DNA from 3 places in the Pseudomonas sp. SMSB3 genome. Region 2 is predicted to be linked to each of the others. Evidence: predicted binding sites of a transcription regulator. Region 2 holds the regulator's gene; each other region holds the start of a gene.
What was found. The regulator FliA, encoded in region 2, starts transcription of late flagellar genes. The targets are predictions, from matches to a motif close to CTAAAGTTTNNNNNNNNNNNGCCGNTAA.

Region 1 (10,199 bases), on a different contig from region 2:
AGGCTTTGGCAAAACGCCCGCACCCTTTTCTGGCCACTCGAACAGGCACAGCGGGTCGCCCTCGAAATAATCGCGAATGCCCATGAACTCCAGCTCCTCGGGATCGACCAGGCGATACAGGTCGAAATGAAACGCCCGCAGCTCGCCGATCTCGTAGGGTTCGACCACGGTAAAGGTCGGGCTTTTCACTGCACCAGTATGGCCCAAGCCTCGGATCAGACCACGCGAGAGCGTGGTTTTCCCCGCGCCCAGGTCGCCTTGCAGAAAAATCACGCCGTGACCGCCAGTTACCGCAGCCAAATGCGCACCGAAATCAACCGTAGCCGCTTCATCGGCCAGAAACAGGGTTATGCCAGACACGCAGAATGTTCCTCCAACAACTCACGAATGACCGGCGCCAGATCGCTGGCCGCCAGGCCTCTACCTTCTACACCCAGGCGCTCGCCGGCGCAGGCGTGCAGCCAGACGCCCAGACCTGCCGCTTGCCAGGCATCGAGCCCTTGCGCCAGCAAGGCTGCCAGCACCCCGGTCAGCACATCGCCCAGCCCTGCCCCGGCCATGGCCGGGTGCCCGCGCAGGCACTGGGCCAACTGCCCGCTGGGGTCTGCCACCAAGGTGCCGGCGCCCTTGAGCACGCAGACACTGTCATGCCGACGCGCCAACTTGCGCGCCGCGCCAGCGCGGTCGGCCTGCACCGCTTCGGTGGAAATCCCCAGCAAGCGCGCTGCCTCGCCTGGGTGCGGCGTGAGAATGCTGCCACTGGGCAGGGCCAACGGCGCGCGCGCCAGCAGGTTCAGGGCATCGGCGTCCCACACTTGCGGGCAGCGCGCCGTAGCAGCCGCCGACAGCAGGCTGCGCCCCCAGGCGGCCTGGCCAAGGCCCGGGCCCACCACCAGCACCGAGGCGCGATCGAGCAGCGCCATCAGCTGATTGGCCGACTCGACGCCCAGGCACATGCATTCCGGCATCCGCGTCAAGCCAGCAGGCACATGCTGCGCCCTGGTCGCGACGCTGACCAGGCCAGCACCGCAGCGCAGGGCGGCCTCGGCGCTTAGCAGCACGGCGCCACCGGTGCCGAGGTCGCCGCCAACCACCAGGACGTGGCCGAAATCGCCTTTTTGCGCATCAAGCGGACGTGCCGGCAGGCGCGCGACGGTGGCGCTACTGAGCACTTGTGGGGTACTACCGGTGTGTTTGGTCTGCGCCATGGGGTCAAAGGCTCCAATGTCTGGCAGAATTATACGCACCTGAGCCCGTATTGCCTGCCCACCCATGCCTGCTTCTACACCCGACCTCGTCCAACTGGCCCAATCGATCAAGATGTGGGGCCAAGAACTCGGCTTTGCCCACGTTGGCATCGCCGGCGTCGACCTTGGCAAGCATGAACATCATCTGCAACGCTGGCTCGACGCCGGCTACCAGGGCGAGATGGAGTACCTGGGGGCACACGGCAGCAAGCGCGCCCACCCCGAGCAATTGATTCCGGGCACGGTGCGCGTGGTTTCGCTGCGCATGGACTACCTGCCCGGCGACACGCAAATGGCGCAGCGTCTCGCCCAGCCCGAAAAGGCCTATATCTCGCGCTATGCCCTGGGCCGGGACTACCACAAGCTGGTGCGCAAGCGCGTGCAGTTTCTGGCCGACCGTATCCAGGAGGCGATCGGCCCGTTCGGCTACCGGGCTTTCGTCGACAGTGCCCCGGTCCTGGAAAAGGCCTTGGCCGAACAGGCCGGGCTGGGCTGGATCGGCAAGAACACACTGCTGCTCAACCGCAAAGCCGGCAGTTACTTTTTCTTGGCCGAGCTGTTCGTCGACCTGCCCTTGCCGGTCGACCCGCCGCATGTCAGCGAGCATTGCGGACGCTGCCAGGCATGCCTGGACATCTGCCCGACCCAAGCCTTCGTCGGCCCCTACGTACTGGATGCGCGGCGCTGCATTTCCTACCTGACCATCGAGCTGCGCGGGTCGATTCCGCTGGAGCTGCGTTCGAAAATGGGCAACCGGGTGTTCGGCTGCGACGACTGTCAGATCGTCTGCCCGTGGAACCGCTTCGCCACGCCCAGCCAGGAGCAGGACTTTCAGCCGCGGCACGGCCTGGAGAACGCCGAGTTGGCCGAGATGTTCCTGTGGGACGAACGCACGTTCCTGCGCAAGACCGAAGGTGGGCCGCTGCGCCGCGCGGGCTATGAGCGCTTCCTGCGTAACCTGGCGGTGGGCCTGGGCAATGCGCCGTCGACCATCCCCGTGATCGAGGCGCTTAAGGCGCGTCGCGAAGACGATTCGGCGCTGGTGCGCGAGCATGTCGAGTGGGCGCTGGCACGCCACGGCGCAGACTGACCACCCGCGCCGTTTACCGGCCTGGCCGGGCTACTGCTGGTCGTTGTAGTGAAACTTGGGCATTTCCCAGTGAAAGCGGATAGCCAGCAAGCGCAGCAGAAATCCACCAAACAGGGTCAGCAGCGTCGCCTGTTCAGCCTGCACCTGGAAGTACACGCAGCCCAGGTAAAACCAGGCCGCGGCGAACGATACGCTGGCGTACAGTTCGCGACGGAATACCAGCGGGATATCGTTGCAGAAGATATCCCGCAGGATGCCGCCGAATACGCCGGTTATCACCCCACTGATCGATGCCACCAGCATGCCCTGCCCCATTTCCAGCGCGGTCATGCAGCCGATCAGGGTGAAGGCCACCAGCCCCAGGGCATCGAGCACTAGAAACAGCGAGCGCAAGCGCCGCATCATTGGCGCGATGAAAATCGTCAACAGTGCCGCGCAACTGGTCAGCACCAGGTATTCAGGGTGTTTCACCCACGTCAGCGGGTAATGGCCCAGCAGCACATCCCGCACCGACCCGCCCCCAAGCGCCGTGACACAGGCGATCAGCACCACGCCAAACCAGTCCATGCCACGCCGACCCGCGGACAACGCCCCGGTCATGGCCTCGGCGGTAATGGCAATCAAATACAACATCAACAACATGACAGAACCCAGGGGGAGAAGAAGTTGCTAGCTGCAAGCTGCAAGCGGTGCGCGGAGGCTGGAAAACCCCGTCCAGCGCAAAGCGCACCGCCTGGCTTTTAGCTTTTAGCTTGCAGCTTGCCGCTTAGAACTTGATGAAGTGCTCGCGATAGTGGCGCAGTTCGGCGATCGATTCGCGGATGTCGTCCAGCGCCAGGTGGGTGCCGCCTTTCTTGAAGCTGTCGCGCACCTCCGGGGCCCAGCGGGCGGCCAGTTCCTTGAGGGTGGAGACATCCAGGTTGCGGTAGTGGAAATAGTTTTCCAGCTCGCGCATGTGCCGGTACAGGAAACGGCGGTCCTGGCAGATGCTGTTGCCACAGATCGGCGACTTGCCTTTCGGTACCCACTGCTCCAGGAACGCGATGGTCTGGGCTTCGGCTTCGGCCATGCTCACGCGGCTGTCCCGTACGCGCTGGGTCAGGCCCGAGGCGCCGTGGGTGCGGGTGTTCCACTCGTCCATCCGTGCCAGCACTTCATCGCTGTGGTGAATGGCGATCACCGGGCCTTCTGCCAGGGTGTTCAGCTCGCTGTCGGTGACGATGGTGGCCATCTCGATGATCACATCGTGGTCCGGGTCCAGACCGGTCATCTCAAGATCGATCCAGATCAGGTTCTGTGGGTTATGCATGAACGGAACTCCTCGTATAGGCCGTCATAGTAGCCTAGCGTCGCCTCCCACAGGTAAGCAGAATGGTCGGCACCACGGCGTGCTAAACTGCCTGCCGTTTTCAACTTGCCCCACCTTGGAAGGTTCATGGCCAAACGCCAGCTCAATCGTCGCCAAAATTGGCGGATCGAAAAAATCCAGAACGAACGCGCCGCTCGCGCCGCCAAACGCGAGCAGCACGTGCTGCAGGAGCTGGAGGGCGGCGACCTGGGGCCGGAGCAGTTGGGCCTGGTCATCGCCCACTTCGGCGTGCAGGTCGAGGTAGAAGCCCAGGATGGCGAAGCCGCAGGCCAGGTCGTGCGCTGCCACTTGCGCGCCAACCTGCCGGCACTGGTGACCGGCGACCGCGTGGTATGGCGCGCCGGCAACCAGGGCATCGGCGTGATCGTCGCGCAGATGCCCCGCAGCACCGAGCTATGCCGGCCGAACAACCACGGTCAACTCAAGCCGGTGGCGGCCAACGTCGACCTGATCGTAATCGTCTTCGCGCCCGCGCCGGAGCCACATCCGAACTTGATCGACCGCTATCTGGTCGCCGCCGAGCATGCCGGTATCCGGCCGTTGCTGCTGCTGAACAAGGCCGACCTGATCGACGACGAAAACGGCCCCGGTCTGCACGCGCTGCTCGAAGTCTACCGCGACCTGGGCTACCCGCTGCTCGAAGTTTCCGCACACCAGGGCGACGGCATGCAACGCTTGCAGCACATGCTCGACGGCCACATCAGTGTGTTCGTTGGCCAATCCGGCGTGGGCAAGTCGTCGCTGGTCAACAGCCTGCTGCCAGCGGCAGGCACGCGCGTCGGCGACCTGTCCGAGTGGTCCGGCCAGGGTACCCACACCACCACCACCGCGCGCCTGTACCACTTCCCCAACGGCGGCGACCTGATCGACTCACCGGGCATCCGCGAATTCGGGCTCGGCCATGTCAGCCGCAGCGATGTGGAAGAAGGTTTCATCGAGTTTCGCGAGCTGTTCGGCACCTGCCGCTTCCGCGACTGCAAGCATGACCGCGAGCCGGGCTGCGCGCTGCTCAAAGCCCTCGACGAGGGGCGCATCAAGCCGCAACGCATGCACAGCTACCGCTCGATCATCGCCAGCCTGCCCGAAGACAGCTACTAGGAACCAGGCCGTCAGGCATTCATGGAGCCGCACGGCGGCTCCATGCAGTTTACTGGTCCTTGGCTTCGTCCATCTTCAAAGTCCCATCCTCGAAAATGTTCAGCTTCTGCCGCAGCTCCCGCGGCTGCATCGGTGCCGGGTTTGCAGGATCCGCTGGCGCTGCAGTGTCGGGCGCGGCTGCGCCAGGCACAGCTTCGGCCGACGGCGCTGGCGGCGCTTGCTCCGTGCCCTGCTCGCCCTCGATGTTGCGTTGGGCTTTCTTGGTCAGCACGATGATGTCGATGCGGCGGTTGACCGGGTTGAACGGATTCTTGCGGTCGAACAGCGACGATGAGGCGTAGCCCACCACCCGCGCCACCTGGCCGTCTGGATAGCCACCGGCGACCAGCGCGCGACGGGCGGCGTTGGCCCGGTTGGCCGACAATTCCCAGTTACCGAAATCACCGGTGCCGGAATAGGCCTTGGCGTCAGTGTGACCGCTGATGCTGATCTTGTTCGGCACCGCCTTGATGGTGTCGGCCATGGCCAGCAGGATGTCTTCGAAATACGGCTGCAACCGCGCGCTGCCGATATCGAACATGGGCCGGTTCTCGGCGTCCATGATCTGAATGCGCAGGCCGTCCTGGGTGATCTCGAAGAGGATCTGATCCTTGAACTTCTGCAGCTGCGGGTTTTCCTCGACCTTGTTCTGCAGCTCCTGCAACAGCAGCTCCAGACGCTCGCGCTCGACCTGCTCGGCCATGGTCTCGACCCGGTCCTTGTCCAGCTGAATGCTGGTGTCAGGCGTCGGCTCGGACTTCTCCTCGGGGTTGATGGTCTTGTCCGGCGCCAGCTGCGGCGAGCCGCCCAGATCGATGACGTAGGGCGTACCGCTTTCGGAGAAGCCGATCGGGTCCTTGAAGTAACCGGCAATGGCGATCTTCTGCTCAGGGGTGGCCGTGGACAGCAGCCACAGCACCAGGAAGAACGCCATCATGGCCGTGGCGAAGTCGGCGAAGGCGATCTTCCAGGCGCCACCGTGGTGGCCGCCACCATAGCGCTTGACGCGCTTGATGATTATCGGCTGATTGTTTTCCATGGCTTAGCGACCGCGAACTGCTTGTTCCAGCTCGGCAAAGCTCGGACGGTGCTTGAGGTACAGCACCTTGCGCCCGAATTCCACCGCCAGCGAAGGCGGCATGCCCGAAGCCGAGGCCACCAGCGAAGCCTTGATCGACTCATAGAGGTTGATTTCTTCCTTGGCATCATGCTCCAGGCACTTGGCCAGCGGGCCGAAGAAGCCATAGGCCGCGAGGATACCGAAGAAGGTACCGACCAGCGCCGCACCGACGTGCAGACCGATCGAGGCCTGATCGCCGTCACCCAGCGACGCCATGGTCACGACAATGCCCAGTACCGCCGCGACGATACCGAAGCCTGGCATGCCATCGGCGATGCCGTTGACCGCATGGGAGGGGTGCTCGAGCTCTTCCTTCATGCTCAGCAGCTCCATGTCGAACAGGCCTTCGAGCTCATGCGGCGCCATGTTGCCGGTCGACATGATGCGCAGGTAATCACAGATGAACGCGGTCATGCGCTCATCGCCGAGTACCGCGGGGTACTTGGCGAAAATCGGGCTGGCTGCGGCGTCTTCGATATCGCCCTCGATCGCCATCATGCCTTCCCGACGGCTCTTGTTGAGAATCTCGTAAACCAGGCCGAGCACTTCGAGGTAGAACGTGTGGGTGAAGCGCGAACCGAACATCTTCAGCGACTTCTTGATTACATGCATGGTCATGTAACCGGGGTTGGCCTGCAGGAAAGCGCCAAACGCCGCACCGCCGATGATGAGCACTTCGAACGGCTGGATCAGCGCCGCGATCTTGCCGTGGGAGAGTACATATCCGCCGAGCACGCTCGCGAATACGACGATGATGCCGATAATTTTAGCCATAGGATCAAAGCACTTGCTGTCGTGGTCAGGGTGAGGGACGGGAGCTTTAAAACTCTTCTTCTACTTATCGGCAGAACTGCGCCAGACTATAGCCACTCAAAGCGAAAAGCCAGTTTGGACTGATGTCAAAATGCCAATGGAATCCAAGGTGCCTACTGACAATCCGCGTACGCTAGAGGCCTGGGTGAAGCTGCTCGACGGGCTGCGCGTCCCGGTGCCCAAGCACAGCTACGAGCGGGTCATGAATGCCATCAATGACAGCCGCCGCTCGTTGCGTGACATCGCCGAACTGATGCAGGACAGCCCCGCGCTGGTGTTGTCCGCCATGCGCGAAGCCAATCATCCGGCCAATGCCAGCCAGGCCGAGCCAGCCGAAAGCCTGGAAATCGCCCTCAACCGCCTGGGTCTGACCCGCACCCGCGAATTGCTGTTGCGCCTGCCGGCAGTGCTCGAAGACGACATTCCGCCCGTGCTGTGCCAGTTCCTGATGATCAGCCAGCATGCGGCCCAGCAGGCCAGTGGGCTGTTCGCCAGCCGCCTGGCGCGGCTGTGGCAGGAGATCCACTGGGGTAGCCTGCTGTTTCTGGCGCCGCTCTGGCCCATGGCGCTGGCCTATCCGAAGCTGCTCGATGCCTGGGAGTTGCGGGTCATTCACAAAGGCGAGGAAGCGGCCGAGGTCGAACATGAACTGTTCGGCGTGCGCATCATGGCGCTGTGCCAGGCAGTAGCCGAGCACTGGCGCCTGCCGCGCTGGGTCACCCAAGGCTACCGCTTGCTGCTCGAAGAACGTGAGCAACTGGCCCAGGTCCTGAGCATCGCGCGTGAAGACGACCTGCTCGCCCAGCAGCATCGCCTGGACGAGGCGCCGGGCCTGCGCCGCTGGTTCAACGAGCCGGCCAATACCGTGCTGCTGGCCAACAACCTGGCCCTGGCGGCGCAGGTGGGCTGGGACAACCCACACTTGCTGCGCTGGCAGCTGCTGACCGCGCTGTACCTGCAGACTTCGTTGGACGATGTGCAGCAACAAGTGCACCAGCAGGCCGCCGCCAGTGCCCGGCGCCATGCCCGACATGCCCTGTTCCATCCGGCCGAAGCGCTGATCTGGCCGTGGCAGCAACGCCGCCCTCACCCAGACATGCTCGCGCCACCACCGCCGTCGAGCGAAGACCTCGGCCGCTGGCGCACGCTGTGCCAAGACCTGCTGGCCCAGCCCAGCCGCTTCACCAACGCCGTGCACCTGGCCACGCACGCACGCGACGCCCTGCTCGCTGGCGGCATGCAGCGCGTGCTGTTACTGGCATTGGACCGCAACAGCGAAGTACTACGGGTGCAGCAGAGCGCCGGTTTGCCCAAGCAGGCCGACGCCGTGACGCTGCCGGTCGCCGATAGCAAGCTGTTGCAAAGGCTGCTGAGCAAGGCCGGTCAACTGCGCCTGACGCCTGACAACCATGGCCAGTTCGCGCCTTTGCTGCCAACCCCGATACGCGCGCTGTTTCGCAGCGAACACGTGCTGCTGCGTTCGCTGGCGGTCAACGATCAGGTGTTGATGCTGGTGATCGCCGACCAAGGCGGCAAGCCCCTGGCCGATGTCAGCGTGCAAGCGTTCGGTAAAACCGCGCAATGTATCGAGCGGGCGCTGGCGGTGTTTGGCAACCGCGAAGCCTAGGGCATGCGCTACAATCGCTGCTCTTTGCCCCTGGAGAACGTGGATGACTGACTTTTCCGGTCTGCCGCTGGTGATCGAAGCCGCGGACCTGCTACCGCGCCTGGACTGCCCGCAGTTGATCCTGGTCGACTTGAGCAGCGCCAACCGCTATGTCAGCGGGCATATCCCAGGTGCGCGCTTCGTCGAGGGCAAGCGCACCCAGCTCGGGCAACCGCCGGCGCCTGGCTTGCTGCCAGGCCTGGGCGAGCTGGAAAGGCTGTTCAGCGAACTGGGGCACCGAGACGACGCCGTCTACGTGGTCTATGACGATGAAGGCGGCGGCTGGGCCGGGCGCTTCATCTGGCTGCTCGATGTCATCGGTCATCCGCACTATCACTACCTCAACGGCGGCATCCAGGCCTGGCCGGCCGACCAGCTCAGCACCGCAGTCCCGGCCGCCGGCACTGTCCCGGTGCACCTGCACCTGCACAGCGAGCCGACGGCCACCCGCGAATACCTGCAAAGTCGCTTGGGCGCCGCCGACCTGGTGGTCTGGGACGCTCGTGCGCCGCAGGAATTCAGCGGCGAAAAAGTCCTCGCCGCCAAGGGCGGGCACATACCCGGCGCGGTCAATTTCGAATGGACCGCCGGCATGGACCTCAATGATCACCTGCGCATCCGTCACGACATCGCCGACGTACTGGCGCAGCTGGGTATCACCCCCGACAAGGAAGTGATCACCCACTGTCAGACTCACCGCCGCTCCGGCTTTACCTACCTGGTGGCCAAGGCCCTCGGCTACCCACGCATCAAGGCCTATGCCGGTTCGTGGAGCGAATGGGGCAACCACCCGGACACGCCTGTCGAAGTTTAAGGACACTGCCTACAATGAAATCCCGCCTGTTCATCATCAGCCAGCACCTGCTGCCGCATCATCTGCTGTCGCGCCTGGCCGGCTGCATCGCCGAATGCCGCGTACGCTGGTTCAAGAATGCCTTCACAGCCTGGTTCGCCAAGCGCTACCAGGTCAACATGAGCGAAGCCCTGGTCGAAGACCTCAGCGCCTACGAGCACTTCAACGCATTCTTCACCCGCGCCCTGAAGCCCGGCGCTCGCCCGCTGGACCAGAGCCCAGGTGCCGTACTCTGCCCGGCCGATGGCGCGGTCAGCCAACTGGGCCCGATCGAGCACGGTCGCATCTTCCAGGCCAAGGGTCACAGCTTCAGCGCCCTGGAGCTGCTGGGCGGCGACCCGGCCCTGGCGGCGCCGTTCATGGGCGGTGAGTTCGCCACCATCTACCTGTCGCCCAAGGATTATCACCGCGTACACATGCCCCTGGCCGGCACCCTGCGCGAGATGGTCTACGTGCCGGGCCGGCTGTTCTCGGTGAACCAGACCACGGCGGAGAACGTGCCGGAACTGTTCGCCCGCAACGAGCGAGTGGTTTGCCTGTTCGATACCGAGCGCGGGCCGATGGCCGTGGTGCTGGTCGGTGCGATGATCGTCGCTTCGGTCGAAACGGTGTGGGCTGGCCTGGTAACGCCGCCTAAGCGCGAACTGAAAACCTTCCGCTACGACGATGCCAGCCGCGCACCGATCCACCTGGAGAAAGGTGCCGAGCTCGGGCGCTTCAAGTTGGGTTCGACTGCGATCGTGCTGTTCGGCCCGCAGCAGGTGAAGTGGGCCGAGCTGCTCGGTGCCGGCTCGGCGGTGCGCATGGGTGAATTGCTCGCCCAACCGCAACAGGTCTGAATCTGGCAACGCCCCGGTTAGCGCCGGGGAACACACTGCGCCGCCGCTGCCCTTGGGCAAGGCGG
Region 2 (10,199 bases):
GGCGGGGTTGTACCTGGCGGTGGCGCAGGTGTTGGCCTATGTGTTCCAGATCCGCCAGTACCATGCCGGGAAGGGCAAGCGGCCAGAGCCGTTGAAAAAAGATCTGCCGATTCCAAGCGACCTGCAGCGCGATAGCTGACAGCCACCCGCCTCGGCGCTCGACCTCACGAGCGCAAAATCCGCCGCGTTCAACGAAGTTGGAAAGCTTCTTGCAAAGCCACGCCCGAGCGCCCCTCGGGCGTCAAAGTTTTGCATCAAGAGGACTCGCGGTGGATCGCACTCAGTTAATCAGCAACGCCCGCAACAACCTGGCCGGACTCGGCCGGGGCAACCTGGGCGTGCCGCTGCTGCTGCTGGTGATGTTGGCAATGATGATGTTGCCGATACCGCCGTTCCTGCTCGACGTGTTCTTCACCTTCAACATCGCCTTGTCGATCGTGGTCCTGTTGGTCTGCGTGTATGCCTTGCGGCCCCTGGACTTCGCCGCATTCCCCACCATCCTGCTGGTCGCGACCTTGCTGCGCCTGGCGCTGAACGTGGCCTCGACGCGCGTGGTGATGCTCCACGGCCAGGAGGGCCACGGCGCTGCCGGTAAGGTCATCCAGGCTTTCGGTGAGGTGGTGATCGGCGGCAATTACGTGGTGGGTGCGGTGGTGTTCGCCATCCTCATGATCATCAACTTCGTGGTCGTGACCAAAGGTGCCGGGCGGATTTCCGAGGTCAGTGCGCGCTTCACCCTCGACGCCATGCCCGGCAAGCAGATGGCCATCGATGCCGATCTCAACGCCGGCCTGATCGACCAGGCACAGGCCAAGGCCCGTCGCGCCGAGGTGGCGCAGGAGGCCGAGTTCTATGGTTCGATGGACGGTGCCAGCAAGTTCGTGCGCGGCGACGCCATCGCCGGCCTGTTGATCCTGTTCATCAACCTGATCGGCGGCATGCTGATCGGCATGCTGCAGCACAACATGTCGTTCAGCGACGCCGGCAAGGTCTACGCACTGCTGACCATCGGTGACGGTTTGGTGGCGCAGTTGCCATCGCTGCTGCTGTCCACCGCCGCCGCGATCATGGTCACCCGTGCTTCGGGCTCCGAGGACATGGGCAAGCTGATCAACCGGCAGATGTTCGATTCGCCCAAGGCGCTGGCGGTTTCGGCCGCGTTGATGATCATCATGGGCCTGGTGCCGGGCATGCCGCACATCGCCTTCATCAGCCTCGGCCTGCTCGCCGCTGGCGGCGCCTACCTGGTGTGGAAAAAGCAGCAAAAGGGCAGGATCGCCGCGCAGCAGGAAGCGCAGCGCCAGCAGGACCTGTTGCCATCGCCACAGCGGGCCATGGAAACCAAGGAGCTGGGTTGGGACGACGTGACGCCCATCGACATGATCGGCCTGGAGGTTGGCTACCGGCTGATTCCACTGGTCGATCGCAACCAGGGCGGACAGCTGCTGGCGCGGATCAAGGGCGTACGCAAGAAGCTCTCGCAGGATCTGGGCTTCCTCATGCCTACCGTGCACATTCGCGATAACCTCGACCTGCAGCCCAGCGCCTACCGCTTGACCTTGATGGGCGTGATTCTCGCCGAAGCCGATATCTACCCCGACCGTGAGCTTGCGATCAACCCCGGCCAGGTGTTCGGCACCCTGAACGGCATCGCTGCCCGCGACCCGGCTTTCGGCCTGGAAGCGGTGTGGATCGACATCGCCCAGCGCGCCCAGGCGCAGTCGCTGGGCTATACCGTGGTCGACGCCAGCACTGTGGTCGCCACCCACCTCAACCAGATCCTGCAGAAGCATTGCCATGAGCTGATCGGTCACGAGGAGGTCCAGCAGTTGCTGCAGGTGCTGTCCAAGGCTTCGCCTAAACTTGCAGAAGAGCTGGTACCGGGTGTCATTTCCTTGTCAGGCCTGTTGAAGGTCTTGCAAGCCTTGTTGTCAGAGCAGGTACCGGTGCGCGATATCCGCAGTATTGCCGAGGCGATCGCCAACAACGCCAGCAAGAGTCAAGATACCGCCGCGCTGGTCGCCGCAGTGCGCGTCGGATTGTGTCGCGCCATCGTGCAAAGCATTGTCGGCGTTGAGTCGGAGCTGCCTGTTATCACCCTGGAGCCAAGGTTGGAACAGATCTTGCTCAATAGTTTGCAAAGGGCCGGGCAAGGTCAGGAAGACGGTGTTCTTCTTGAGCCGAGCATGGCTGAGAAGCTGCAGCGCTCGCTGATCGACGCCTGCCAGCGCCAGGAGATGCAAGGCCAGCCGGCCATCCTCCTGGTGGCTGGCCCGATCCGCGCGATGCTGTCGCGATTCGGCCGCCTGGCTGTACCGAATTTGCATGTTCTGGCGTATCAGGAAATACCGGATAACAAGCAAGTCACCATCGTTGCCACAGTGGGCCCCAACGGCTGAGGTAGTGGATTATGCAAGTCAAGCGTTTCTTCGCCGCCGATATGCGTCAGGCCATGAAGCTGGTTCGTGATGAGCTGGGCTCCGATGCCGCCATCATCGGTAACCGCCGCATCGCCGGCGGGGTCGAGCTGACCGCTGCGCTGGACTACAAGCTGTCTGCGCTGGCCCCGCGGGTGCCCAACGCCGAGCTCGAGGAAGAGCTGCGCAAGACCCAATCGCGTATCGCCACCGCCCAGGCCGAGCTGGACAGCCGCAGCGATGCCAGCGAAGGCAACCGCCAGCTGTTCGCCGGCCAGTCCCTGACCGCCGCCGAGCCGTTGATCGAACCGCACGTTGACATGCCGGCGGCGCCTGCCGCGCCAGCCCAGGCGGCGGTCGACCCGCGCCTGTTCGATGCCATGCGCTCGGAGCTCTCGGGGCTGCGCGAGCTGCTCGAGGTGCAGCTCGGCTCGCTGGCCTGGAACCAGCTGCAGGGCAAGAAACCGGCGCAGGCCAACCTTTGGCGGCGCTTGCAGCGCATTGGCCTGTCCGGGCCGATCGCCCGCGAATTGCTTGATCTGACCTGCGAAATCGAAGAACCGCGCCAGGCCTGGCGCATGCTGTTGGCGCATCTGGCCCGCATGATCCAGGTGCCCCAGGTAGAACCGATCGAAGAGGGCGGTGTGATCGCCATGGTCGGCCCGGCCGGCATGGGCAAGACCACCACCCTGGCCAAGCTCGCGGCGCGCTACGTGCTCAAGTACGGCCCGCACAACCTGGCCCTGGTGAGCATGGACAGCTTCCGCATTGGCGCTCAGGAGCAGCTCAAGACCCTGGGCCGCATCCTCAACGTGCCGGTGACCTATGTCGACCCTGGGCAGTCGCTGGCGGCCGCGCTCGAGCCACTGCTGCGCAAGCGCGTGGTGCTGATCGACACCGCAGGTTTGCAGGCCAGCGACCCGGCCCTGCGCATGCAGCTGGAAACCCTGGCCGGGCGTGGCATCGCCGCCAAGAATTACCTGGTGCTGGCCACCACCAGCCAGAAGCAGGTGCTGACCGCTGCCTATCATAGCTACAAGCGCTGCGGGCTGGCCGGTTGCATCCTGAGCAAACTCGATGAAACGGCGAGCCTCGGCGACGTGCTGAGCCTGGCCATCACCCATGAACTGCCCGTGGCCTACCTGACCGATGGCCCGCGCATTCCTGATGATCTGCACCTGCCGCGCCCGCACCAGCTGGTGACCCGCGCAGTCAACGTGCAATTGCAGGACGAGCCCAGCGAAGAGGCCATGGCCGACATGTTCGCTGATCTCTACCACAACCCGCGACGTGCGGGTTGAGGAGCCAACGTATGCACAGTACCTACATTCCGGAACCCGTCATCGCGCGTTGCGCGTGGCAGGGGGCCAAGCGAGACAAGGTAAACAACCAACATGGGTAGCATGCATCCCGTACAGGTAATTGCCGTCACCGGTGGTAAAGGTGGCGTGGGCAAGACCAACGTTTCAGTGAACCTGTCCCTGGCACTGGCCGAACTCGGCCGGCGGGTGATGCTGCTGGACGCCGACCTGGGCCTGGCCAACGTCGATGTGTTGCTGGGCCTGACGCCCAAGCGCACCTTGGCCGACGTCATCGAAGGCCGTTGCGAGCTGCGCGATGTCCTTCTGCAGGGCCCGGGCGGGGTGCGCATCGTCCCGGCGGCCTCCGGCACCCAGAGCATGGTGCACCTGGCCCCTGCCCAGCACGCCGGTTTGATCCAGGCCTTCAGCGAGGTAGGCGACAACCTCGACGTGCTGGTCATCGACACCGCAGCCGGGATCGGCGACTCGGTGGTCAGCTTCGTGCGCGCGGCCCAGGAGGTGTTGCTGGTGGTCTGCGACGAGCCGACCTCGATCACCGACGCCTACGCACTGATCAAGCTGCTCAACCGCGACTACGGCATGAACCGTTTCCGCGTTCTGGCCAACATGGCGCAGAGCCCCCAGGAGGGGCGCAACCTGTTCGCCAAGTTGACCAAGGTCACCGATCGCTTCCTCGATGTCGCCTTACAATACGTCGGCGCCGTGCCCTACGACGAGAGCGTGCGCAAGGCCGTACAAAAACAACGTGCGGTGTACGAGGCCTTCCCGCGTTCCAAGTGCGCGCTGGCCTTCAAGGCCATTGCGCAGAAGGTCGACAGCTGGCCATTGCCGGCCAACCCGCGCGGTCATCTTGAGTTCTTCGTCGAGCGTCTGGTGCAGCCCACCAGCGCAGGACCGGTCCTATGAGCGCAAGCGGCTTCAAGATGTACAGCAAGGCGTCCAAGGATGCCCAGTACGAGCTGGTCGAGCGCTATGCGCCGCTGGTCAAGCGCATCGCCTACCACTTGCTGGCGCGCCTGCCGGCCAACGTCCAGGTCGAGGACCTGATCCAGGCCGGCATGATCGGCCTGCTGGAAGTGGCCAACAAGTACGACGCCAGCAAGGGCGCGAGCTTCGAGACCTATGCCGGTATTCGTATCCGTGGCGCCATGCTCGACGAGGTGCGCAAGGGCGACTGGGCGCCGCGTTCGGTGCACCGTAATACGCGCATGGTCAGCGATGCGATGCGTGCTGTGGAAGCAAGAACTGGCCGCGACGCTAAAGATCATGAAGTTGCTGCCGAACTCCAATTGAGTCTCGATGATTACTACGGGATCTTGAACGATACCTTGGGTAGCCGGCTGTTCAGTTTCGACGACCTGTTGCAGGACGGCGAGCACGAAGGCCTGCATGAGGATGGCGTCAGTGGCCAGGTCGAGCCGTCGCGCGATCTGGAAGACGAGCGCTTCCAGGCTGCCCTGACCGACGCGATCGCCAATCTGCCGGAGCGTGAGCGGCTGGTGCTGGCGCTGTACTACGACGAAGAGCTGAACCTCAAGGAAATCGGTGAGGTGCTGGGGGTCAGCGAATCGCGGGTCAGCCAGCTGCACAGCCAGTGCGCCGCGCGCTTGCGCAGCCGCCTTGGGGAATGGCGGGCGCGTTGAGCCCGAGGGTCGTTGCAGTCGTTTTCCACGTTGTACCGAATTGAATGAATGCGCGCGCTCGGGGCCGAGCGCGTTTGAGACTGCTTGGAGGTCTACTTGAACAAAGACATGAAAATCCTCATCGTTGACGACTTCTCGACGATGCGGCGGATCATCAAGAATCTGTTGCGTGACCTGGGCTTCACCAACACCGATGAAGCCGATGACGGCACCACTGCGTTGCCGATGCTCGAGAGCGGCCATTACGACTTCCTGGTCACCGACTGGAACATGCCCGGCATGTCCGGAATCGACCTGCTGCGCAAGGTGCGCGCACACGACCGCCTGAAAACCATGCCGGTGCTGATGGTCACCGCCGAGGCCAAGCGCGACCAGATCATCGAAGCCGCCCAGGCGGGCGTCAACGGCTATGTGGTCAAGCCATTCACTGCCCAGGTGCTGAAGGAAAAGATCGAGAAGATCTTCGAGCGCGTCAACGGCTGAGCCACGTCAGGGGGCGCCATGCAATCATCACAGACGTCTTTGGGGGAGTTCGAGTCGACCCTGAAGAAACATGCCCAGGAGCTGGTCGAGAGCCTGGAACGCGGGCGCTTCGGCGACGCGGTGCAACTCATTCACCAGCTCAACCAGACCCGCGACCGTGGCCTGTACCAGGAAGTCGGCAAGCTTACCCGCGAGCTGCATAGCGCCATCGTCAGTTTCCAGATCGACCCGCACATGCCGCAGGCCGAAGAAGTCTCGCAGATCACCGACGCCACCGAGCGCCTGTCCTACGTGGTCAAGCTCACCGAAGGTGCGGCCAACCGCACCATGGACCTGGTGGAAGAGAGCACCCCGGTGCTCAACGATCTGGCCACCGAGGCGCAGAGCCTGAGTGTCGATTGGCAGCGCTTCATGCGCCGCGAGGTGGCAGCGCCGGAGTTTCGCGAGCTGGTCAAGCGCGTCGACAGTTTTCTGACGCACAGCGCCGAGGGTAACCGCAAGGTTGCCGGCCACCTCAACGATATTCTGCTGGCCCAGGACTACCAAGACCTGACCGGCCAGGTGATCAAGCGCGTGACCGCGCTGGTCACCGAAGTGGAAAGCAATCTGCTCAAGCTCGTGCTGATGGCCAGTCAAGTCGACCGTTTTGCCGGCATCGAACATGACCACCAGCAGTTGCGTGCTGAAAAAGATCAAGAAAAACATCCGACTCGGGGTGAAGGTCCGCAGATTCATGCCGATAAGCGAGAAGACGTTGTGTCCGGTCAGGACGACGTCGACGATCTGCTGTCCAGTCTGGGTTTTTAAGGAGCACGTTTAATGAGCTTCGGCGCCGATGAAGAAATCCTTCAGGATTTCCTGGTAGAAGCCGGCGAAATTCTTGAGCAACTGTCCGAGCAACTGGTCGAGCTGGAAAGCCGACCCGACGATGCCGACTTGCTCAATGCGATCTTTCGCGGTTTCCACACTGTAAAAGGGGGCGCCGGCTTCCTCCAGCTCAACGAGCTGGTGGAGTGCTGCCACATCGCCGAGAACGTCTTCGACATCCTGCGCAAGGGTGAGCGCCGGGTCGACGCCGAGTTGATGGACGTGGTGCTTGAAGCACTGGACACGGTCAACAGCATGTTCGGCCAGGTGCGCGAGCGCAGCGCCGTGACCCCGGCCACGCCCGAGTTGCTGGCAGCGTTGTCACGCCTGGCCGAGCCTGCCAGCCTCGATGCGCCAGCAGCGCTGCCAGAGGCTGCGCCGGCACCGGCAGCGGCCGAGGCGGATGTCACCGACACCGAGTTCGAGCAACTGCTCGACTCGCTCGATGCGGTCAAGGCCGAAGCGGCGGCATTCGATGTCCAGCTGCAGGGCGAGACCGTCAGCGGCGCAGGTGACGACATCACCGACGCCGAATTCGAATCGCTGCTCGACCAGTTGCACGGCAAGGGCCAGTTTTGTGCAGAAGTCGTTGCCGAGCCGGCAAGCGACGTGGCTGCACCTGCCAGCGACGAAATCAGCGACGCCGAATTCGAATCGCTGCTCGATCAACTGCACGGCAAGGGCACCTTCCAGGCCGATGCCCTGCCGGCGGTAGCTGCCGCGCAACAGGCTGCCCCTGCGCCCACTGCCGGTGATGAAATTTCCGAGCACGAGTTCGAAGCGTTGCTCGATCAACTGCATGGCAAAGGCAAGTTTTCCGGCGACACCGCCGTTGCCCAGGCGCCTGCGCCGGCCGCCGCGCCGGTAGCGGCGCCAGCCCAGGCCAAGGCTGCGGCACAACCGGCTCCAGCCCCTGCGGCGAAGCCGGCCGCGCCTGCCCGCGCTGCCGCTCCGACGCCTGAGAAACACGCCAGCGAGGCGGAAACCACGGTTCGGGTAGACACTGCACGCCTGGACGAGATCATGAACATGGTCGGCGAACTGGTGCTGGTGCGTAACCGCCTGGTGCGCCTGGGCCTGAACAGCGGTGACGAGGCCATGTCCAAGGCCGTGTCCAACCTCGACGTGGTCACCGCCGACCTGCAGACGGCGGTGATGAAAACCCGCATGCAGCCGATCAAGAAGGTCTTCGGCCGCTTCCCACGCTTGGTGCGCGACCTGGCGCGCCAGCTCAAGAAAGAGATCAACCTGGAGCTGGTGGGCGAAGAAACCGACCTCGACAAGAACCTCGTCGAAGCGCTGGCCGACCCGTTGGTGCACTTGGTGCGCAACGCTGTCGACCACGGTGTGGAAATGCCCGACGAGCGTGAGGCCGCGGGCAAGGCCAGAACCGGCCACGTGGTGTTGTCGGCCGAGCAGGAGGGCGACCATATCCTGCTGTCGATCTCCGATGACGGCAAGGGCATGGACCCCAACATCCTGCGGGCCAAAGCCGTGGAAAAGGGCCTGATGGACAAGGACGCCGCCGACCGCCTGAGCGAGTCCGATTGCTACAACCTGATCTTCGCCCCGGGCTTCTCGACCAAGACCGAGATTTCCGACGTGTCCGGCCGCGGCGTCGGCATGGACGTGGTGAAGACCAAGATTTCCCAGCTCAACGGTTCGATCAACATCTTCTCGGCCAAGGGCCAGGGTTCGAAGATCGTCATCAAGGTGCCGCTGACCCTGGCGATCATGCCGACCCTGATGGTGATGCTGGGCAACCAGGCTTTCGCCTTCCCGTTGGTCAACGTCAACGAGATCTTCCACCTCGACCTGTCGCGCACCAACGTGGTCGACGGCCAGGAAGTGGTGATCGTGCGTGACAAGGCCTTGCCGCTGTTCTACCTCAAGCGCTGGCTGGTGCAGGGGCAGGTGCATGAAGAGCAGCACGAGGGTCACGTGGTGATCCTGTCGGTGGGCACCCAGCGCATCGGCTTCGTGGTCGACCAGTTGGTCGGTCAGGAAGAGGTGGTGATCAAGCCACTGGGCAAGATGCTGCAAGGCACCCCAGGCATGTCCGGCGCCACCATTACTGGCGATGGTCGCATCGCGCTGATTCTCGACGTGCCGAGCATGCTCAAGCGTTACGCGGCACGGCGTATCTGATTTTCGGCGGCATGCCCTGGCCGGGTGCGCCGTCTAATGGAGTGTTTATGGCAGTCAAGGTCCTGGTGGTGGATGATTCGGGTTTCTTCCGCCGCCGCGTTTCGGAAATCCTCTCGGCCGATCCGACCATCCAGGTGGTCGGCACTGCCACCAATGGCAAGGAAGCGATCGACCAGGCGCTGGCGCTCAAGCCAGATGTCATCACCATGGACTACGAAATGCCCATGATGGACGGCATCACCGCAGTGCGGCACATCATGCAGCGCTGTCCGACGCCGGTGTTGATGTTCTCGTCGCTGACCCACGAAGGCGCGCGCGTGACCCTCGACGCCCTGGATGCCGGCGCCGTCGATTACCTGCCGAAGAACTTCGAAGACATTTCGCGCAACCCCGACAAGGTCAAGCAGTTGCTGTGCGAGAAGGTCCACACGATCTCACGCAGCAATCGCCGCTTTGGCGGCTACGCCAGCCATGCCCCAGCCGTCACCGCGCCAGCCAGCAGCCATGCCCCGGCCAGCAGCGCCGCCAGTGCAGCGCCAACGCGCAGTGCGCTGCCGCCGCGTAGCAGTGCCCCGGTTGCTGCTGCGGCGCACGCGCCCGCACCCAAGCGCAAGCCCTACAAACTGGTGGCGATCGGCACCTCGACCGGTGGCCCGGTGGCGCTGCAGCGTGTACTGACACAGTTGCCGGCCGCCTTCCCGGCGCCGATCGTGTTGATCCAGCACATGCCTGCCGCGTTCACCAAGGCCTTTGCCGAGCGTCTGGACAAGCTGTGCAAGATCAGCGTCAAGGAAGCCGAGGACGGCGACATGCTGCGCCCGGGCCTGGCATTGCTGGCGCCTGGCGGCAAGCAGATGATGATCGACGGCCGCGGCGCGGTGAAGATCCTGCCCGGTGACGAGCGCCTGAACTACAAGCCTTGCGTGGACATCACCTTTGGCTCGGCGGCCAAGTCTTATGGCGACAAGGTGCTTTCGGTGGTCCTCACCGGCATGGGCGCCGATGGCCGCGAAGGTGCGCGCCTGCTCAAGCAGGGCGGCAGTACCGTGTGGGCGCAGGATGAAGCCAGTTGCGTGATCTATGGCATGCCCATGGCCATCGTCAAGGCCAACCTGGCTGATGCGGTCTACAGCCTGGATGAAATCGGCAAGCACCTGGTCGAGGCCTGTGTCTGATGGATGTGCTCAGCCTGATTGGCCTGATCCTGGCGTTCGTCGCCATCGTAGGCGGCAATTTCCTCGAAGGCGGGCATGTCGGCGCCTTGCTCAATGGCCCGGCCGGGCTGATCGTGCTTGGCGGTACTCTGGCCGCCGCCTTGC
Region 3 (10,199 bases), on a different contig from region 2:
GCGACGCTGTGCGGTTTGCTGATGAAGGCATCGAGGTCTTCATGCAGGATGCGCCCGGCCGGGCCGCTGCCGTGCACGTAACGCAGCTCGATGCCGGCATCCATGGCGCGCTTGCGCACCGCAGGGGAGGCCAACGGCTTGTCGCCCGCCTGGCGCGGCACCATGGCCGTATGGGTCGGCGCAGCGACAGCGGCCGGCTGCGCCGCTGAACGGGTGACGTCAGGTTGCGCGGTTTGCACCGGCGCCTGAGTCTCGCTGACGGGGGACGCTGGGGCGGCTGGCACCGGTTTTTGTGGCGCGGCCTCGACATGGTTGCCGCTGCCTTGCACTTCGATGCGGATCAGCTCGCTGCCGACCGCCATCACTTCACCTGGCTGGCCGCCCAGGGCCAGCACCTTGCCGCTGACCGGCGAAGGGATTTCCACCGTCGCCTTGTCGGTCATGACATCGGCCACCACCTGGTCCTCGGCGATCTCATCGCCGACCTTGACGAACCACTCGACCAACTCGACCTGCGCGATGCCTTCGCCGATGTCCGGCATCTTGATGACGTGCGTGCCCATTCAGACCTCCATGACCCGTTTCAATGCCGCACCCACCCGCGACGGGCCGGGGAAATACGCCCATTCCTGTGCGTGAGGGTAGGGCGTGTCCCAGCCGGTGACCCGCTCGATCGGTGCTTCGAGGTGATGGAAGCAGTGCTCCTGCACCAGCGCCACCAGTTCGGCACCGAAACCGCAGGTGCGGGTAGCTTCGTGCACGACCACGCAGCGGCCGGTCTTCTTCACCGAGGCGACGATGGCTTCCAGGTCCAGCGGCCAGAGGCTGCGCAGGTCGATGACTTCGGCATCGACGCCGGTTTCTTCGGCCGCGACCTGAGCGACATAGACCGTGGTGCCATAGGTCAGCACGGTGACGTCATTGCCAGGGCGAGCGATGGCGGCCTTGTCCAGCGGCACGCTGTAGTAGCCATCGGGTACGGCACTTTGGGGATGCTTGGACCAGGGCGTTACCGGGCGGTCGTGATGGCCGTCGAACGGGCCGTTGTACAGGCGCTTGGGCTCCAGGAAGATGACCGGGTCGTCGCACTCGATCGAGGCGATCAACAGGCCTTTGGCATCGTACGGGTTGGACGGCATCACCGTTCGCAGGCCGCAGACCTGGGTGAACATCGCCTCCGGGCTCTGGCTGTGGGTCTGGCCGCCGTAGATACCGCCGCCGCACGGCATGCGCAGGGTCAGCGGGGCGATGAACTCACCGGCCGAGCGATAACGCAGGCGTGCCATTTCCGAAACGATCTGGTCGGACGCTGGGTAGAAATAGTCGGCGAACTGGATCTCCACCACCGGGCGCAGGCCGTAGGCGCCCATGCCCACGGCAGTGCCGACGATGCCGCTTTCGGAAATCGGCGCATCGAATACGCGGGACTTGCCGTACCTGTTCTGCAGCCCTTCGGTGCAGCGGAACACGCCGCCGAAGTAGCCGACGTCCTGGCCATAGATGACCACGTTGTCGTCGCGCTCGAGCATGATGTCCATGGCCGAGCGCAGGGCCTGGATCATGGTCAGTGTGCTGGTGGCCATGGCGGTTTCCGGGTTGATGCTGTTGGTGTGGTCGTTCATCTCAAACCCCCAGGTCCTGGCGCTGACGGCGCAGGTGATCGGGCATGTCCTTGTACACGTCCTCGAACATCGAAGCGGCGCTCGGGATGTGGCCGTTGGCCAAGGTGCCGTACTGTTCCGCTTCCTTCTGCGCGGCGATCACGGCGGCCTCGAACTCGGCCGTGGTGGCCTGATGCTCTTCATCGGACCAGTGACCGGCCTTGATCAGGTGCTGCTTGAGGCGGGCGATGGGGTCGCCCAGCGGGAAGTGATTCCAGTCATCGGCGGGGCGGTACTTGGACGGATCGTCCGACGTCGAATGCGGGCCTGCGCGGTAGGTCACCCACTCGATCAGTGTCGGGCCAAGACCCCGGCGGGCGCGCTCGGCCGCCCAGCGCGAAGCGGCGTACACGGCGACGAAGTCATTGCCATCGACGCGCAGCGAGGCGATGCCGCAACCCACGCCACGCCCGGCGAAGGTGGTCTGTTCGCCGCCGGCAATGGCCTGGAAGGTCGAGATCGCCCATTGGTTGTTGACCACGTTGAGAATCACCGGGGCGCGGTAGACGTGGGCGAAGGTGAGGGCGGTGTGGAAATCCGACTCGGCGGTGGCGCCGTCGCCGATCCACGCCGAGGCAATCTTGGTGTCGCCCTTGATCGCCGAAGCCATGGCCCAGCCTACCGCCTGCACGAACTGCGTGGCCAGGTTGCCGCTGATGGTGAAGAAGCCGGCTTCGCGCACCGAGTACATGATCGGCAGCTGACGTCCCTTGAGCGGGTCGCGCTCGTTGGACAGCAACTGGCAGATCATCTCTACCAGCGACACGTCGCGGGCCATCAGGATGCTTTGCTGGCGATAGGTGGGGAAGCACATGTCGGTGCGGTTGAGCGCCAGGGCCTGCGCGCTGCCGATGGCCTCTTCACCCAGGCTCTGCATGTAGAAGCTCATCTTCTTCTGGCGCTGGGCAACCACCATGCGGCTGTCGAAGATGCGCGTCTTGAGCATCGCGCGCATACCCTGACGCAGGATCTGCGGGTCGATGTCGTCAGCCCAGGGGCCTTGGGCGTTGCCGTGCTCGTCAAGCACCCGGATCAGGCTGTACGACAGGTCTGCAGTGTCTGCAGCGTCGACCTCGATGGGCGGTTTGCGCACCTGGCCTGCGTCGTTCAGGCGCAGGTAGGAAAAATCGGTCTGGCAGCCTGGCCGGCCGGTGGGCTCGGGCACATGCAAACGCAGGGGGGCGTACTCGTTCATGCTGATAACGCTCGCTCGTGATTGTTTTTGTGAGCTTTGAAGCGGCCGCCGCTGATTGCCGGCTTGTGACTGGCAGGTCAGCGATACCTACATGGTAGTGACAGCACAGGAGAATTTTTCTCTCAAGTTGATTGCCTTTGTCGGGCAGGGAAGATAAACATTCCGCATAACCACAAGAAACCGGTGAATCTGTCTCATGCGCAAGCTCGATCGAACCGATATCGGCATCCTCAACCGCTTGCAGGAAAACGCCCGCATCACCAACGCGGAACTGGCCCGGTCGGTGAATTTGTCACCCACGCCCTGTTTCAACCGGGTCAAGGCCATGGAGGAGTTGGGGGTGATTCGCCAGCAGGTGACCCTGCTGTCACCTGAAGTACTGGGGCTGGATGTCAACGTGTTCATCCACGTCAGCCTGGAGAAACAAGTCGAGCAGGCCCTGCACCGCTTCGAGGAAGAAATCGCCGAGCGGCCCGAGGTGATGGAGTGCTACCTGATGACCGGCGACCCGGACTATCTGCTGCGGGTGCTGCTGCCCAGCATTCAGGCGTTGGAGCGTTTTCTCGATTACCTGACGCGCTTGCCGGGCGTGGCGAATATCCGTTCGAGCTTCGCCCTCAAGCAGGTGCGCTACAAGACCGCCTTGCCGTTGCCGGCCAATGGCATGGCGCTGCGCGAGTAGCTATGGTGTTGTCAGCCTATAACGACAAGGACCCGCGTCATGACCACCGCCGCCCATCGCTCGGTTGCCGAGCTCCTGCAGGGCATCGACCAGATCGAATGCGTCACGCCCGACCTCAATGGTGTCCCGCGCGGCAAAGTGATGACCGCCGAGGGGTTTCTCGAAGGTCGTCGCTTGCAGTTGGCCCGCGGGGTCCTGCTGCAATGCATCATGGGTGGCTACCCACCGGCGCGTTTCTACGGCAGCGATGACGGCGACCTGGCGCTGGTCGCCGAGCCTTCCCAGGTGCACCGGCTGCCGTGGAGCGAGGAGGGCGTGGCCCTGGCGATCTGCGACGCCAACGAACTCGACGGCAGCCCTTCGGGCTTGTCCACGCGGGGCTTGCTCAAGGCGGTGATCGCCCGTTATGCCGCCCACGGCCTGGCGCCGGTGGTGGCGACCGAGCTCGAGTTCTTCGTCTTCGCCCCCAACAGTGACCCGCACCAAGCCTTTCTGCCGCCGCTAGGCAAGGATGGCCGCCGCGAACTCGGTCACTCGGCGTTCAGCGTCAGCTCCAACAATGGCCTGCGCCCGTTCTTCCAGGAGGTCTACCAGTGCATGGCGGCGCTGGGCCTGCCGCGCGACACCTTCATGCACGAGATGGGCGTGAGCCAGTTCGAGATCAACCTGCTGCACGGCGACCCGCTGCTGCTGGCCGACCAGACCTTCCTGTTCAAACACCTGCTCAAGGAAGTGGCGCTCAAGCACGGCCTGAGCGTGGTGTGCATGGCCAAGCCGCTGGCGCACACCCCCGGCAGCTCCATGCACATTCACCAGAGCCTGGTCGACATCGCCTCGGGGCGCAACGTCTTCAGCGATGCCCAGGGCCAGGCCACGCAAGCGTTCCATCACTTCATCGCAGGCCAGCAGGTCTGCATGGCCGACTTCACCGCGCTGTTCGCGCCCAACGTCAATTCCTATCAACGGCTCTGCCACCCCTACGCCTCGCCGAACAACGCGTGCTGGTCCGAGGACAACCGCGCAGCCGGCCTGCGCATCCCGGCCAGTGCCGCGAGCGCGCGCCGGGTCGAGAACCGCTTGCCTGGCGCCGATGCCAACCCGTACCTGGCCATTGCCGCGAGCCTTGCGGCCGGGTTGCACGGCATCGAGCAGAGTCTGCAGCCGACTGCGGCGATTCAGGGCGAGTTCGTCGTGCCTGATCACCTGGTATTGCCGTGCACCTTGCATGCGGCCCTGGAGCGCCTGAAGGGCAATGCACTGGCGCGGGAACTGTTCGGCAGCGAGTTCATCGAAGGCTACGTTGCCAGCAAAACCCTCGAGCTGACGGATTTCTTCAACGAAATCACGCCTTGGGAGCGGCGGGTGTTGGCAGCACAGGCCTGAGCGCGACACAACCGGCACTGGCCACGCCCCGCTTGGGCAAATTGCCCGGAGGGGGACTGCACCGGCGCCGTTTTGCTTTTATGCTGGCCAGGCCATCGTCACCGGACCCAAGGAGCTCGACGGGACTTATGCGTAACATCTGGAAGCCCTTTCAGTCGCTGTATTTCGCCGCCTTGATGATGCTGATCGGCTCCGGTCTGCTCAGTACCTACCTGGCGCTGCGCCTGGCCGCCGATCATGTCGACAGCTTGTGGGTCGGTGCCTTGATGGCAGCCAACTACTTCGGCCTGGCCCTGGGCGGCAAGATCGGCCACCGCTTGATCGGCCGGGTCGGGCATATCCGTGCCTATGCCACCTGCGCCGGGATCGTCGGCGCCGCGGTGCTTGGCCACGGCCTGACCAATTGGCTGCCGGTGTGGGTGGGGCTGCGGATGATCGTCGGCCTGGGCATGATGTGCCAGTACATGGTCATCGAAAGCTGGCTCAACGAGCAGGCCGAGGCCAAGTACCGCGGGGCTGTATTCAGTGGCTACATGATCGCCTCGTACCTGGGCCTGGTGCTCGGCCAGCTGATCCTGGTGGTGCACCCGCAACTGGGCCCTGAGCTGTTGATGCTGGTCGCCATGTGCTTTGCCTTGTGCCTGGTGCCGGTGGCCATGACCCGGCGCATCCACCCGGCGCCGCTGCGCCCGGCGCCGATGGAGCCGAAATTCTTCATCAAGCGTGTGCCGCAGTCGCTGAGCACGGTGCTCGGGTCGGGTTTGATCGTCGGTTCGTTTTATGGTCTGGCCCCGCTGTATGCCTCGAGCCAGGGCCTGTCGACCGAGCAGATCGGTCTGTTCATGGGTAGCTGCATCTTCGCCGGGCTGGTGGTGCAGTGGCCGTTGGGCTGGCTGTCGGACCGCTATGATCGGGCGGTGCTGATTCGTAGCGTTGCGGTGGGGCTGGCGCTGGCGTCGGCGCCCCTGGCGCTGTTGCCCAGCGTGCCGCTGGAGCTGCTGTTCGGCATTGGTTTCGTGGTATCCCTGCTGCAGTTCTGCCTGTATCCACTGGCGGTGGCGTTTTCCAATGACCACGTGGAAAGCGAGCGCCGGGTGTCGCTGACCGCGATGCTGCTGGTGACCTACGGCGTGGGGGCTTGTATCGGCCCGCTCGCCGCAGGTGTGCTGATGAAGCTGCTTGGTGCCCAGATGCTTTATGCGTTCTTCGCCTTCTTTGCCCTGGTGCTGGTGTGGCGCATTCGGCCGAAGGCGGTCACCGGGCTGCATCAGGTACAGGATGCGCCACTGGGCCACGTGGCCATGCCTGCGGCCGGTTCGCCGCTGTCGGCAGCGCTCGATCCACGGGTCGATGAGCAGACGGTGCAGGATGTGATGCAGACGCCGGTAGCGGCGGAGGACACCGAGGGTGACGACAAGCCTGAGCCGGTGATCGATGTAGCCGCGGATGACCCGCTCAGCCGATCGGGTTGAGCGCAGGGCTCAGGCGGCAGGGAAAAACTGTCCTGCCTTTCGGGGCCAGTCCAGCTTGTGGGAGCAGCCTTGTGTGGCGAAAGGGCCGCCAGGCGGCCCCAATCGAAGCGAGCGGCGTTGTGCGATCAATAATCGTCTTTGTCGAAGCGCCGTGCTTCGCGCTGCAGCTGGTAGACGAAGCTCTCGATCTTGCGCTGGGCCTGGCCGCTCAGGTTATGAAAGCGGACCCCGGCGAAGGTGGTGTTGATGCGCTCCTCGAAATGCAGGTGGCGCAGTTCGACCATGGTGTCGATCAAGCCCAGCGGATTGCTGGCCTTGAAGCGCTCATAGACCTGGCCCAGCTGCAGGCGTTCTTCGACATTGCCATCGAAGCGCAGCTTGCACCCGGTGGCGGAGATATCGAGCAACTTGCCGCGCAGGGCGCCATTGCCCTTGAGGTAGCTGCCGTCGAGGATGATGTCGACCAGCTGCGACAGCTTCAGCGCGGCGCGAAAGGCGTTGCGGCGCTGGTGGTAGGTCATTTCTTCGGGCATCGCGCCGCGGTAGCAACGGTTGCCATCGACCGACGACACCGCCAGGCCGTTTTGGCATTCCCAGGCGATACGCACGCCATCATGGAAGCCCTCGACCCGAAACGGCTCGCCATTCTCGATGAATTTTTCCCCATCGCGCGGGATCATCTCGTCCAGCGCCATGGTATTGCTGTCACGGTCCACGTGAACCACGTAGCTCTGGAACCGTTGGCTGCGCTCATGGAAGGTGATGATCAGTGGATCATGGGCTTCTTGCAGCTGGCGCAGGTTGGCCGCGATCTCCAAGGGCGTGTTCAGCACCTTCGGCGGTTGCGGGGCATCGGTCTCATTGAACACGGGTTATCAATCTCCAGGCAAAAACGACACACGCAATTAACGGCATTTTGCCAGTATGTTCCGTGCCATGATAGGAATAATCACACTTGGCTGAGCGCCCGGGGCTTGGCAAGTGGAGAGGTGGTGCCACGGCTGTCGTACAGCGACGGTGCTTCACCGCCCTGGAGGATGCGGATCTGATTGGCCGTGACGTGTTGCTGCACCTGGATGATCTTGCCATTGGTCTCGTTGACCCGTTGGCAGTCATTGATCAGGTCATTGAGCACCTGCAGTTGCTGCAGGATCAGCTCGCCGTTGTCCGACTGCGCCGCCAGCACCTGTACACCGGCACGGTCGGCGCTCAGGCCGAGGCTGGTCAACAGGTGATTGCGGCGCATGCCTTGCTGCTCGAGCAGAACGATCAACGACTGCTTGCGCGCCAGAATGCCTTCCAGCGGCGTCATGTCGCGCCCATGCAGGGCTACCGATTCCTGCTCGAGCAATTCGAGCAGTTCCTGGGCCGGGGCAATGTCGTCTTCGATCAGTTGCAGCAGGGTGATGTCGTGCATGGCTAACTCTTGGCTTTGGATAGCGTCCGTGAAGTCAGCGCGCCGAACGGTCAGCGCTGGGCTTCGAAATCGAGCAGTTTGCTGGCGACCCGGCCGGCATCGACCTGGTAGCTGCCGTCGGCGATAGCCTGCTTCAACTGCGCCACCCGGGCACTGTTGACCACAGGCTGTTCGCGCAGCTGGTCGCTGACCTTCTGCAACTGCTGTGCCTCTTGACTGAGGTGTACCGCTTCTCCGCTGGCGCTGGCGCTTTTCGCCGCTTCCGGGCTGGCGCCGGGCTTTTCGGCGGTGCCAGATGCGGCGGTGCCGCGCACGCCGCCATTGATGGACGGAGAGTTATTCAAACGACTGAAGTCGATGACCATGATCGGAAACCTCTGGGTTCTTGGACGCTTGCCTTGTTTTCGGCCAACCCGAAAGAAACTTTAGGCGCAAATGCATGGCTGCCTGTCAGCAAGCCCGCGACCCTGTTTCCGACACAGTTTAGGAAAAGCGGTTCAACACCGCCAGCGCAATCTACATGGCTACCTCGACCTGGCCGGGGCCGGTGACGCGGGCCTTGACCACCCGTTGCGAGTTCAGGTTGCGCACGCGGATCTGCTCGCCCTGGCCGCCCTTGGCCAGCGCCTCGCCGGGCATGCGCACGCTCAAGGCGCCGGCGTGGGCGGTGATCACCACATGGTCGCCCTTGCGCACCACCTCGGCCTGCTCCAGGTGCTGCGGGGTCAATACCTGGTCGAGCACGGTCGGGCGCAGCATCTTCATGCCCACGGCCTGGTCGAGGTCGGTGAGAAACCCTTGGGTCAGCGTGCCGACATCGCGCTCGCGCAACGCCACGTCGCCTGCACCGATGACGTTGTCGCGCTTGAGCGGGCGGGTCACCACCACCACCTCGCGCAGCAGCCGCACCGTGGCCGGGACGAAGACGGTCCATGGCGCGCTGCTGTCGCAGCGCACGCGCACGGTCACCCGGCCGATCGGCTGCGCCGGGCTTTCCAGGGAGGCGTCCAGGTCCTGGCTGCACAGCGGCATGCGCAAGCGCGGGTCCAGCGAGCTGACCTGGATCTCGTAGCGCCCCGCTGTCTGGGTGCTGGCCAGATAATCTTCCACGGCGAACTCAAGAAACCCTTGGGTGACACCGATAAGCTGTTCAGGCAAGGTTACCGCGTTCGCCAATGTGCGAACGCCGGGCAGCAACAGGCACACCATGGCGAGCCAGCTGCTCAGCGGGTGCGTCAGTCGTCGGGAATTTGTCGTTTTCGTGTACATGGCGCTCAAAAAAGCAAAGCCCGTGCCGACTTACTGAGCATGCAGCACAAAAAAGGCACAACGCATAAGGAGTCAGGCATGGCGGGGGTAATGGATTCAGTCAACCAGCGCACGCAGCTGGTGGGGCAGAATCGCCTGGAGTTGCTGCTGTTCCGTCTGAACGGGGCGCAGCTGTACGGCATCAACGTGTTCAAGGTTCGCGAGGTGTTGCAGTGCCCCGAGCTGACCCTGTTGCCGCGCTCGCACCGGGTGGTGCGCGGCGTCGCCAACATTCGCGGGGCGACCATTCCGATCCTCGATCTGTCGATGGCCACCGGCTTGCCGGGGTTGACCGAAGATACTCGCAGCAGCTTCGTGATCATCACCGAGTACAACACCAAGACCCAGGGGTTTCTGGTGCATTCGGTCGAGCGCATCGTCAACATGAACTGGGAAGAGATCCATCCGCCACCCAAGGGCACCGGGCGCGATCACTACCTGACCGCGGTCACCCGTGTGGACAATCGCATGGTCGAGATCATCGACGTGGAAAAGGTCCTGGCTGAAGTCGCGCCGTCCTCCGAGTCGGTGTCTGCCGGTGTGATCGATGCCGAGGTGCAGGACAAGGCCACGTTGCTGCGGGTGCTGACCGTCGACGATTCGTCGGTGGCGCGCAAGCAGGTCAGCCGCTGCCTGCAGACGGTGGGGGTCGAGGTGGTGGCGCTCAACGACGGTCGTCAGGCCCTGGACTACCTGCGCAAGTTGGTGGACGACGGCAAGAAGCCTGAAGAGGAGTTTCTGATGATGATCTCCGACATTGAGATGCCGGAGATGGACGGCTATACCCTGACAGCGGCGATCCGCAGCGATCCACGCATGCAAAAATTGCACATCTGCCTGCATACTTCGCTGTCTGGGGTATTCAACCAGGCGATGGTGAAGAAGGTCGGGGCCGATGACTTCCTGGCCAAGTTCAAGCCGGACGACCTGGCCCAACGGGTGGTCGATCGGATCAAGGCAACGCATTGAGGCGGCCGGGGCAGTGCGCCCCGGCACCACTGATTGAAAAGAGGCGGCAGCAGTGTCTACGGGTAATTTGGAATTCGAACAGTTCAGGGTCTTCCTGGAAAAAGCCTGTGGC

Region 1: a site for FliA is predicted at 6,802-6,829, ahead of motA (flagellar motor stator protein MotA). Genes of this name have one in related genera too.
Region 3: a site for FliA is predicted at 8,212-8,239, ahead of flgM (flagellar biosynthesis anti-sigma factor FlgM). Genes of this name have one in related genera too.

The regions. Positions count from the first base shown of each region.
Region 1 covers NZ_JBKGGV010000010.1:43,485-53,683, reverse strand. Annotated here, with positions in the region: gene tsaE (tRNA (adenosine(37)-N6)-threonylcarbamoyltransferase complex ATPase subunit type 1 TsaE) at 1-351, opposite strand, end outside; gene ACLEJW_RS16925 (NAD(P)H-hydrate dehydratase) at 348-1,208, opposite strand; gene queG (tRNA epoxyqueuosine(34) reductase QueG) at 1,273-2,337, shown strand; gene ACLEJW_RS16915 (trimeric intracellular cation channel family protein) at 2,368-2,979, opposite strand; gene orn (oligoribonuclease) at 3,104-3,646, opposite strand; gene rsgA (small ribosomal subunit biogenesis GTPase RsgA) at 3,773-4,804, shown strand; gene motB (flagellar motor protein MotB) at 4,854-5,882, opposite strand; gene motA (flagellar motor stator protein MotA) at 5,886-6,737, opposite strand; gene ACLEJW_RS16890 (HDOD domain-containing protein) at 6,868-8,403, shown strand; gene ACLEJW_RS16885 (rhodanese-like domain-containing protein) at 8,447-9,256, shown strand; gene asd (archaetidylserine decarboxylase) at 9,271-10,134, shown strand.
Region 2 covers NZ_JBKGGV010000007.1:41,304-51,502, forward strand. Annotated here, with positions in the region: gene flhB (flagellar biosynthesis protein FlhB) at 1-139, shown strand, start outside; gene flhA (flagellar biosynthesis protein FlhA) at 270-2,399, shown strand; gene flhF (flagellar biosynthesis protein FlhF) at 2,411-3,718, shown strand; gene fleN (flagellar synthesis regulator FleN) at 3,812-4,645, shown strand; gene fliA (RNA polymerase sigma factor FliA) at 4,642-5,382, shown strand; gene ACLEJW_RS13275 (chemotaxis response regulator CheY) at 5,491-5,865, shown strand; gene ACLEJW_RS13280 (protein phosphatase CheZ) at 5,884-6,672, shown strand; gene ACLEJW_RS13285 (chemotaxis protein CheA) at 6,685-8,880, shown strand; gene ACLEJW_RS13290 (protein-glutamate methylesterase/protein-glutamine glutaminase) at 8,928-10,055, shown strand; gene ACLEJW_RS13295 (flagellar motor protein) at 10,055-10,199, shown strand, end outside.
Region 3 covers NZ_JBKGGV010000021.1:9,657-19,855, forward strand. Annotated here, with positions in the region: gene ACLEJW_RS22235 (dihydrolipoamide acetyltransferase family protein) at 1-563, opposite strand, end outside; gene ACLEJW_RS22240 (alpha-ketoacid dehydrogenase subunit beta) at 564-1,622, opposite strand; gene ACLEJW_RS22245 (3-methyl-2-oxobutanoate dehydrogenase (2-methylpropanoyl-transferring) subunit alpha) at 1,624-2,856, opposite strand; gene bkdR (Bkd operon transcriptional regulator BkdR) at 3,053-3,538, shown strand; gene ACLEJW_RS22255 (glutamine synthetase family protein) at 3,680-4,921, shown strand; gene ACLEJW_RS22260 (MFS transporter) at 5,050-6,393, shown strand; gene ACLEJW_RS22265 (flagellar brake protein) at 6,519-7,262, opposite strand; gene ACLEJW_RS22270 (flagella synthesis protein FlgN) at 7,343-7,810, opposite strand; gene flgM (flagellar biosynthesis anti-sigma factor FlgM) at 7,861-8,175, opposite strand; gene flgA (flagellar basal body P-ring formation chaperone FlgA) at 8,327-9,079, opposite strand; gene ACLEJW_RS22285 (chemotaxis protein CheV) at 9,158-10,087, shown strand; gene cheR (protein-glutamate O-methyltransferase CheR) at 10,140-10,199, shown strand, end outside.